2 regions of the Rhodovulum sulfidophilum DSM 1374 genome follow, and region 2 is predicted to be linked to the other one. Evidence: riboswitches for the same ligand, from Rfam matches in the RefSeq annotation. Region 2 holds a riboswitch; the other holds the start of a gene.

Region 1 (4,887 bases), 1.5 Mb from region 2:
GTGGCATCGGTCTCGCGGGCGAGCTCGGCCACGAGAGCGAGCATCTCGGCCTTGAGCGCGGGGCCGAGCGCCGCGAAGGGTTCGTCGAGCAGCATCAGAGGTCGGTTGCGCAGCAGCATTCGCGCCAGTGCAACCCGACCGCGTTGCCCGCCCGAGAGCGCGGCCGGTTTCCGCTCGCCGAGCCCACCGAGCCCGACCCGGTCGAGCGCGGCCTCGACCGCGCGGCTCTGGGCCGGGGTCAGACGCAGGTCGGGCCGGAGGCCTAGCCCGACATTCCCGGCCGCGCTCAGGTGCGGAAAGAGGTTGTTGTCCTGAAACAGCACCGAAAGCGGCCTGTCGCCGGGGGCAAGCGGGCCGAGATCGCTGCCTTGCCAGAGCACCCGGCCGCGATCGGGCGCGAGAAAGCCCGCGATGCTGTCGAGCAGCGTCGACTTGCCCGCGCCCGAGGGCCCGAGCAGCGCCACGATCCGGCCCGGCGCGACGGTCAGGTCTGCTTCGAGCACGAAATTGCCCTGCCGGATGGCGAGGCCCTCAAGGTTCAGCACGGGCGCGTCCTCCGCGGTCGAAGATCCAGAACAGCCCGAGGCTGAGCACCAGCAGCAGGAGGCCGGCGGCGGCCGCGCTGTCCATCTGGTAGGCCGCCATCAGCCCGTAAAGCTGCAGCGGCAGGGTGGCATGGCCCGGGTCGGAAAACAGCGCGATCACGCCCAGATCGCCCATCGAGAGCGCGGCGGAAAGCCCGAGCGTGAAGCCTATGGGCCGGCGCAGGCGCGGCAGCAGCATCAGCCTGAGCCGCGCCCGCCCGGTCATGCCGAGACTGTCGGCGAGGCGGCCATGGCTGCGTTCGGCCTCGGCCACGGTCGGCACCAGGGCGCGCAGTGCGAAGGGCAGGCTCATCGCGGCATTGACGGTCGCGGTGACCGGCAGCGCCAGAAGCCGCGGATCGGCCAGCGGGAAGAGCAGGATGAAAAGCCCGGTCCCCATCACCAGCGGCGAGGCGGCAATGGTGAGCGTGCCCGCCGCCTGTATCGTCCGGCCGGCCAGGCCGCCGAGCCGGTCGATGGCGATGGCCATCGGCAGCGCCAGCGCCAGTGTCAGCGCCGCGGATCCGAGTGCCACGGCAATGGAGCGGAGCGCCGCGGCATAGACCGAGGCGGGCAGACCGGCGAGGCCCGGCAGGCCGCGCAGGGCCACCATGGCAAGCGGCAGGATCAGGAACAGCGCTGCCAGCCCGAGACAGGCCATGTCCTGCAGCCGCAACCCGCGCCCGTCCGGCCCGATCTGCGCCACGGGGCGGTCGAGCCCCGGGCCGAAGGCGCCCGGCACCGCGATGGCAAAGGCCGCCAGCGCGGCCGTGATCGAGACCCCGACCTGGATCAGCGCCAGCCAGGCGGCGCGGCCCAGGTCGAATTCGAAGCGGAAGGCCTGGTAGATCGCCAGCTCGATCGTGGTCGCGCGGGGTCCGCCGCCCAGCGTCAGGGCGACCGCGAAGCTGGTCAGGCAGATCAGGAAGACGACGAGGAAGGCGCCGGGCAGCACCTCGCGCAGCATCGGGCGCTCGAGATGGCGAAAGCGTTCGGCCGGGCCGAAGCCGAGGGCGGCGGCCAGCCGGAATCGCTCGGCCGGGATTGCCAGCCAGCCCTGCAGCACCAGCCTTGTGGCAAGCGGCAGGTTGAAGAAGACATGGGCCAGCACCACGCCGAAGGGGCCGTAGATGTCGACCGGGCCCAGTCCGAGCGGCGCGAGCGCGTGGGACAGAAGGCCGCTTCGGCCGAAGACGGCCAGAAGGCCCATCACCGCGACGATGACCGGCAGGATGAAGGGCGCGCCCAGAAGGGTGATCAGCACGCCCCGCCCCCGGAAGCGGCGCCGGGCCAGCGCCCGGGCCACCGGCACTGCCAGCAGGGTGCTGAGCGCGGCCGAGGCCAGCGCCTGGAGAAGCGTGAAGCGTATCGCGGCCAGATCGGCGGCGCCAAGCCCGGCGCCGCCCGGCTCGGCGCGCCAGGCCACGGCCGCGATGGTGCCGAGCGCCAGCGTCAGCGCCAGTGCCGCGGCGCCGATCCCGAGCCCGGTTGCGATGCCTAGCGGCTGAGCGCGTCGCGCCATTCGGCGAGGGCCTCGTCTCGGACCCGGGCGGCCTCGTCTGCGGGGAAGAGCAGCGCGGTATCGGGCTGGATCAGGGTCTCGAAGCCCGCCGGCAGCCCGGCTTCGGGCGTGACCGCGGGATACATCCAGTTGGTGGTGGGGATCGCCGCCTGGAACGGCTCGGTCAGCATGAAGTCGAGGAATTGCCGGGCCAGCTCGGGCTGGTCGGAGGAGGCCAGGAGGCCCGCCACCTCGATCTGCAGGTAATGGCCCTCGTCGAAGCGGGCGGCGGCCTTGGTATCGTCATCTTCGGCGATCAGGTGATAGGCGGGCGAGGTGGTATAGGACAGTGCCATGTCGGCCTCGCCGTCGATGAACAGGCCGTAGGATTCGGTCCAGCCCTTGGTGACGGTCAGGATATGCGGTGCAAGCCCTTCCCAGATCTCGGGGGCGCGCTCGCCATAGGCGGCCCTGACCCAGAGCAGCAGCCCCAGTCCCGGGGTCGAGCTGCGCGGGTCCTGGATCACGATCTTCAGATCCTCGGGCGCGGCGATCAGCGCCTCGAAGCTTTCGGGCGGTTCCGGCAGCCGGGTCTTGTCGTAGACGAAGGCGAAATAGCTCCAGTCATAGGGCAGGAACAGCGGGTCGTTCCAGGCGACCGGCAGATCGAGCCGGTCGGGGTCCTGGTCATGCGGCGCGAACAGCCCGGTCTCGGCGGCGGCGGCGGTGAGGTTGGTGTCGAGGCCCAGCACCAGGTCGGCCCGGGTCCGTTCGCCTTCGAGCCGGAGCCGGGCCAGGAGCGCCGCGCCATCGCCCGCCGCCACGAAATTCAGGTCGCAGCCGCATGTCTTCTCGAAGGCGGCCTCGACGATCGGGCCGGGGCCCCATTCGGCCACGAAACTCTCATAGGTGTAGACCGTCAGCACCGGCCGGTCGGCCGCCGATGCGGGCAGGGCGGTTGCGGCCAGTGCCGCTGCAAGGAACGGGATACGCATGGTCCTCCTCCAAAGATGGGGGCGGACGGGCAAGGGTGGAAATCTGTCCAGGGGCCTTCCCTCCGCCGGTTCTAACCGGGTCAGGTTCAACGGGTTCGCGGGTTGCGCATCTCAGCCCCTTTGGGGCACCCCGAGGTGGCCGCCACGCTAGCGCCCCGCCCCGGGCTGCGCAAGCCAAACCCCCCGGGGCCGCCTGTCAGGCCGGCTGCCATGAACGGCCGGGGGCCAAAGCTCTTGAGAGGCCGACCTCCGGCGGTTATGCCCATGGGCCAAAGGAGATCGCCCCATGAGCCTGAACACCTTCGGCCATCTGTTCCGCGTCACCACCTGGGGCGAAAGCCACGGGCCCGCGCTTGGCGCCACGGTCGACGGCTGTCCGCCCGGCATCGCGATCGATGCGGCGATGCTGCAGCACTGGCTCGACCGGCGGCGGCCCGGCCAGAACCGCTTTACCACCCAGCGCCGCGAGCCCGATGCGGTCGAGATCCTGTCGGGCGTGTTCGAGGGGCAAAGCACCGGCACGCCGATCCAGCTGATGATCCGCAACACCGATCAGCGCTCGAAGGATTACGGCGAGATCGCTCGGACCTTCCGGCCCGGCCATGCCGACATCACCTACTGGCAGAAATACGGCATCCGCGATTATCGGGGCGGTGGCCGGTCCTCGGCGCGCGAGACCGCGGCCAGGGTCGCGGCGGGCGGCGTGGCGCGGGCCGCGCTGGCGGCACTGGCGCCGGATCTGAGGATTTCCGGCTACATGGTGCAGATCGGCCCCCATGCCATCGACCGCGCCCGGTTCGATGCCGACGAGATCGAGCGCAACCCGTTCTGGGCGCCCGACAGGCTGGCGGCGGCGGAATGGGAAGGCCATATCGACGCGCTGCGCAAGGCCGGCAATTCGGTCGGCGCGGTGGTCGAGGTGGTGGCTTCGGGCGTGCCCGCGGGTCTCGGCGCGCCGGTCTACGGCAAGCTCGACACCGATCTGGCGGCCGCGATGATGAGCATCAATGCCGTGAAGGGCGTCGAGATCGGCGATGGCATGGCGGTGGCGGCGCTGAGCGGGGTCGAGAATGCCGACGAGATCACCATGGGCCCCGACGGTCCTGTCTATGCCTCGAACCATGCCGGCGGCATTCTGGGCGGCATCTCGACGGGTCAGGACGTGGTGGTCCGCTTCGCGGTCAAGCCGACATCCTCGATCCTGACGCCGCGGCGGACCATCACCAGAACGGGCGAAGAGACCGAGATCGTCACCAAGGGTCGCCATGACCCCTGCGTCGGCATTCGCGCGGTGCCGGTGGGCGAGGCGATGATGGCCTGCGTCCTGCTCGATCATCTGCTGCTGCATCGCGGCCAGATCGGCGAAAGCCGGGGCCGGATCGGCTAGCAGGGTCGCGGCATCCGGCTGTGCGACGGGCGGATCGTGGATCCGCCCTGTTCCCGCATCTTCGCCTAGCCGCGGCCGCGCCAGAAGAATTCGCGCCCGAAGGAATACAGCACGCCCGAGCTGAACAGCACGCAGAGCACGCCGACGATTTCGAGCACGCCGCCGATCCAGGACAGCAGGGGCCATTCGGGCAGGATGCGGCCGACCACCACCATCACGAGGCCGGCCAGGCCGAGCAGGGCGAAATCGCGGGCCATCGCGGCAGGGCTTTTCCAGCCAAGCGCGTCCAGCATCGAGAGTTTCGAGTCGCCTTCCGCCGCCTCGTCAGAGGGGTCGGGCTCGCGCAGCGCGGGAAGCTGGACCGGCTTGTCCGTGATTTCGGTCCCTGTAGAGGCTGCGGCCGCCATGGCGGGCTGCGGG
Region 2 (4,887 bases):
TGGCCGAAACGCCGGGCCTTGCCGCCGGGGTTTGTCCTGAACCAGCACAACGCCTTGAGCCTGTCTCACATGCTGGGGTGATCGGACCAGAGCGCGTGGAAGTGATGCACCGGCCCGTGACCATGGCCGACATCGAGCGCCTCGCTCGCCGTCAGCGCGTCGTGAAGATATGTCTTGGCCGCGCCCACGGCCTCGACCATGTCACGCCCGGGCAAGAGCGCGGCAATCGCCGAGGACAGCGTGCAGCCGGTGCCATGGTCGTTCTTCGTGACAAGGCGCGGGGCCGCGAAGGGGGTGACGCCGCCGGGGCCTGCCAGCAGGTCGGTGCTCTCGGCACTGTCCGCGAGATGGCCGCCCTTCAGCAGGACCCATTCCGGCCCCAGGGCCAGCAGCTCGGGCAGGGCGGCCTGCATCGCCTCGGCCGTCCAGTCGTCGCCGCGCCCGAGCAGCACCGCCGCCTCGGGCAGGTTCGGGGTCATGATCCTGGCCAGCGGCAGGAGCCGTTCGCGCACCGCCGCGACCGCCTCGGGCGCCAGCAGCGCGTGACCGCTCTTGGCGACCATGACCGGGTCGAGCACGATGTTCTTGACCGCGTGGTGACGCAGCCGGTCCGCGACGGCCTCTGCGATCGCGGCATTCGCAATCATGCCGATCTTGACCGCGTCGATCCGGACATCGTCGAGCACGGCGTCGATCTGCTCGGCCACGAAGCCGGGTTCGAGGGCGACGAAGGATCTGACGCCCTGGGTGTTCTGCGCGACGACGGCGGTGATGGCAGAACAGGAATAGGCGCCAAGTGCCGAGAAAGTCTTGATATCTGCCTGGATGCCGGCGCCGCCGGAAGGGTCGGTGCCGGCGATTGTGAGGATATTGGCGATCATGATTGCATCTCCTGCATCAGCATGGCGGCCTGCGCCGCGACCTCGGCCACATCGAGGCTGAGGGCAAGCCCGGTATCGGCAAGCGTGTCGAGGTCGACCCAGCGCGCCTCGAGCGCATCGTCGCCGGCGACGGGGGTGCCGGCCGTCCAGCGGCACAATATGGCGATCAGGATGAAATGGCGGCGCAGCGCGCCCGAGGCCTCGTGATCGAAGGCATCCACCGCGGTGAAGACGCGGAGCGGTTCGGCGGAAATGCCGGTCTCTTCGGTCAGCTCTCTCAGGGCGGCCTCGGTCAATGTCTCGCCGCGGTCGATCTTGCCGCCGGGAAAGCCCCAGAGCCCGGCATCGGGTGGGTTGGCGCGGCGGACCAGAAGGACCTGTCTCGCGCGGATGACCACCGCGATGGCCGCGGGGATGGGACGTTCGGGGATGCTGTGGGAGGGCAAGGCCGCCTCATATGCTGCGGCCGGCAAGGGCAAGAAAGCGTCTCGGTCCTGTCCCTTCGCCGGCATGATCCGGATCAGGTTCGAAGGGTCACTGCGCTGCGCCGGGCCATCGTGACGGCCGTGCCTGCAGACTCTCAGCCCCATGCCGGGGCACCCCTAGGTGAGGCCGAGCCTATCAGGATAAGCGGCGAGTTCAACGCGTCTGTTGCGGCCCGCGCCATGTCACCGGCCGTCTCTTCAGGCGTCAGTTCCGCAAGCCGCAGGGCGCGCGGTCTCTGCCCCTGCAACAGGTCCGGTTCGTCGATGGTCTTTCTGGAGTTAATTCTAAATAAAGTTATTAAATGACAATATTATAGAAGTCATTATTAAAGTTTTACTTTAATGTGTGGTCTGCCGGTGTTGCGGTCGCATCGACCTGTCCTGCCGGAAGCCCGGCGGCCGATGAGCCGGTCTCCGGGCCGTTTTCGGGCCTCAGTTCAATTCGCTTCGCAGCCATGCGATCAGGCGGTCCACGGCGGCGTAATTCGACCGCCTGGTCCCGCGAAAGACGGAAATCTCGTTCGGCCTCTCGACCGTGAAGCCACAGGCCGGTGTCAGCTTGCCGTCGTCGATCAGCCCGCTGACCGTCCTGTTCCAGCCAAGCGCGATGCCCTGTCCGGCGACCGCGGCCTGAAGAACCAGCGGATAGCTGTCGAAACAGACGATCCGCGGTTTTGGCCTGCCTGCCAGCCCGGCCGCCGCGAACCAGTCCGGCCAGTCGAACCAGTCCTGTGGCGTCACGCGATGGGACAGCAGGGGCCGCTCGAGGAGGGCCTCGGGGGCAAGCGGGGTCCGCAGATCGCCGAGCAGGGAGGGCGCGCAGACCGGAAAGATCGCGTCTGCGGCGGTGAAAAGCAGCCGGGCCGAGCCCGAGGCGCGGCCGGTGGTCTGCAGCGCGACATCGAAGGGGGAGGTCGCCTCGGTCAGCGGGGCCAGCGCGCTGACAAGCTGAAGCTGGATTTCCGGATGACGCGCGTGAAAGCGCGACAGGCGCGGCATCAGCCAGTAGAAGGCCTCGCAAAGCTGGCAGCGGAGCACGATGGCATCGGGGTCGCGGCTGCCGCGTATGGCCGCGATCTCGGCGCGGATCGCGGCAAGCGCATCGCCCACGACCTGTGCCAGCCGCCGGCCCTCTTCGGTCAGGAATACCGCGCGGTTCCGGCGTTCGAACAGGCGCAGGCCCAGCTCCGCCTCGAGCTGTCCGATCTGGCGGCTGACGGCGGTTTGGGTCAGCCCCAGTTCCTCGGCGGCACGGGTGAAGCTTTCGAGCCGGGCGGCGGCCTCGAACGGTCTCAGCCGGTGCAGCGGGAGGTCATCGGTTTGCATGCGTATAAATCATGTATTCCGGATGATTTCTCATTTTTCTGAGGATTGGCGCGATGATTTCATGCGCCAATGATATGTTTGCGGTCATCTTCAAGGCAAGCGCCTTCAAGGCAAGCGCCGGGGCTGTTTCCCGGGATCGGGGCGATCTCTGCTGCGGTCCTCATGCTTTCATTGTCCGATGCGCTGGTGAAGCTGCAGAATGGCGAGCTGTCGCTGGGGCAGGTGCTGATGGTCCGGTCCGGGACGGCGGTCCTGTGCCTCGCGGGTGCGCTCTGGCTGTTCGCGCAGGCGGGTGGGGCGGCCAGCGGCGTCACGCGCTGGGTCTGGGCGCGCAGCCTTTGCCTCGCCCTGATGTGGGGCTGCTATTATGCGGGATTGCCCGGCCTGTCCTTCTCGATTGCCGCGGCCTCTTACTATACCGCGCCGATATGGATGGCGGTGCTGTCCTTCCTCCTGCTCGGGACGCGTATCGGCGCGCGCGGAGGATGGGCGATCCTGCTGGGATTCGCGGGCGTCCTGACGATCCTGCGGCCCGGTTTCGACGCGCTGTCGCCGGTGATCGCCTTGCCCTTGCTGGCGGGATTTCTCTATGCCCTTGCCGCGGTCATCACCCAGGGCCGCTGCCGGGATGTGCCGCCGATCTCGATGGCGTTGAACCTCAATCTCGTTCTCGTCCTGGCCGGATCGGCGCATCTGGCGGTGCTTCTGTGGCTGGGGGCCGGGGACGAGGCGGGGTTTCTGATGTCGGTCTGGCCCGGGCTGGGCATGCGCGGCTGGGCCCTTCTGATCGGGCTGGGGGTGGCGCTTGCCGTCATAACCGCGCTGGTCGCCTTTGCCTATCAGCGTGCACCGGTGCCGGTCATCGGTCTGTTCGATAACGGATATCTCGTCTTCGCCCTGGTCTGGAGCGTCTTGCTGCTTAGCGAGCGGCCCGATCTTGTCGACCTTCTGGGCATCGTCCTGATCGGCTGCGGCGCGCTTCTCGCGTCGCGACGGCTGTCCGGAGGCGAAGGGTGGGGCGGAGAGGATGCGCGGGCGCCGCGCGCTCAGCCCCGGCGGGTTTGAAGGCTCGGTCTTGCGGGGCGTGTGCGCTGTTCTGACCGTCGGTCGGCGGTGACCCGGCCCGAGGCGGTCAGCCCGCGCGCCGCTCGGCGATTGCCATGCCCGCCGCCCAGCCCGAGGACCACGCCCATTGGAAATTGTAGCCGCCAAGCCAGCCGGTGACGTCGACCGCCTCGCCGATGACATGCAGGCCGGGCAGGGCTTTCGCCGCCATCGTGCGCGAGGACAGCGCCGCCGTCGAGACCCCGCCCGCCGTGACCTCCGCCTTGGCATAGCCCTCGGTGCCGGTGGGATGAAGCGAGAGGCGGGCAAGCGGGTCCGCCGCGCGCTCGAGATCGGCATCCGAGCAGTTGGCAAGCTGCTTCTCGAGCCCGATCTGCGTGGCCAGAAGCTCGGCCAGGCGGTTCGGAAGATGTTCGCTCAGGGCGGCGCGCAGCCGGGCACGCGGCATCTGCCGCCGCGCCTCGCGCAGCAGCTCGGGGGCGTTGTCGAGCAGCGTCAGCTCGACCGGCGTGCCGGGGCTCCAGTAGGACGAGACCTGCAGGATCGCGGGGCCCGACAGCCCGCGATGGGTGAACAGCGCGGCCTCTTTGAAGGAGGCGGGGCCGACCCTTGCGGTGACCGGGCAGGACAGGCCCGCAATGGCCCGGAAGGCCGCGTCCCGAGGCCCCAGCGTCAGCGGAACCAGCGCCGGTCGCGGCGGCACGACCGCAAGGCCGAAGCGCTCGGCGATCCGGTAGGCAAGCCCGGTTGCGCCCATCTTCGGGATCGAGGGGCCGCCGGTCGCGATGACGAGGTTCGCAGCACTCGCCCCGGCCACCCGGAAGCGCCCGTCGCCATGGCCGATCTCGCCGATCTGTGTCGCAAGCCGGATATCGACCTCGCCGCGGGCGCATTCGTCAAGCAGCATGGCCAGGATCTGCCGGGCGGAGCCGTCGCAGAAAAGCTGTCCCAGCGTCTTTTCATGCCAGGCGATGCCATGGCGTTCGACCAGCGCGAGGAAATCCCACTGGGTGTAGCGGGCGAGGGCGGATTTCGGGAAATGCGGGTTCCCTGACAGGAAACAGGCCGCCTCGGCCCCGGTATTGGTGAAGTTGCAGCGGCCGCCGCCGGAAATCAGGATCTTCTTGCCG

The links. A riboswitch is a leader RNA that binds a small molecule or an ion and turns the genes downstream of it on or off. The one in region 2 is predicted to bind thiamine pyrophosphate.
Region 1: it holds a riboswitch for thiamine pyrophosphate, as region 2 does, so the genes downstream of both, thiB (thiamine ABC transporter substrate binding subunit) here and A6W98_RS11115 (NUDIX hydrolase) in region 2, are expected to answer to the same signal.

What each region holds. Positions count from the first base shown of each region.
Region 1 is NZ_CP015418.1:871,695-876,581, forward strand. It holds gene A6W98_RS04300 (thiamine ABC transporter ATP-binding protein) at 1-545, opposite strand, end outside; gene A6W98_RS04305 (ABC transporter permease family protein) at 532-2,106, opposite strand; gene thiB (thiamine ABC transporter substrate binding subunit) at 2,082-3,080, opposite strand; TPP riboswitch at 3,121-3,223, opposite strand; gene aroC (chorismate synthase) at 3,367-4,467, shown strand; gene A6W98_RS04320 (hypothetical protein) at 4,533-4,887, opposite strand, start outside.
Region 2 is NZ_CP015418.1:2,350,091-2,354,977, forward strand. It holds gene thiD (bifunctional hydroxymethylpyrimidine kinase/phosphomethylpyrimidine kinase) at 66-881, opposite strand; gene A6W98_RS11115 (NUDIX hydrolase) at 878-1,327, opposite strand; TPP riboswitch at 1,361-1,495, opposite strand; gene A6W98_RS11120 (LysR family transcriptional regulator) at 1,799-2,692, opposite strand; gene A6W98_RS11125 (DMT family transporter) at 2,762-3,757, shown strand; gene A6W98_RS11130 (BaiN/RdsA family NAD(P)/FAD-dependent oxidoreductase) at 3,825-4,887, opposite strand, start outside.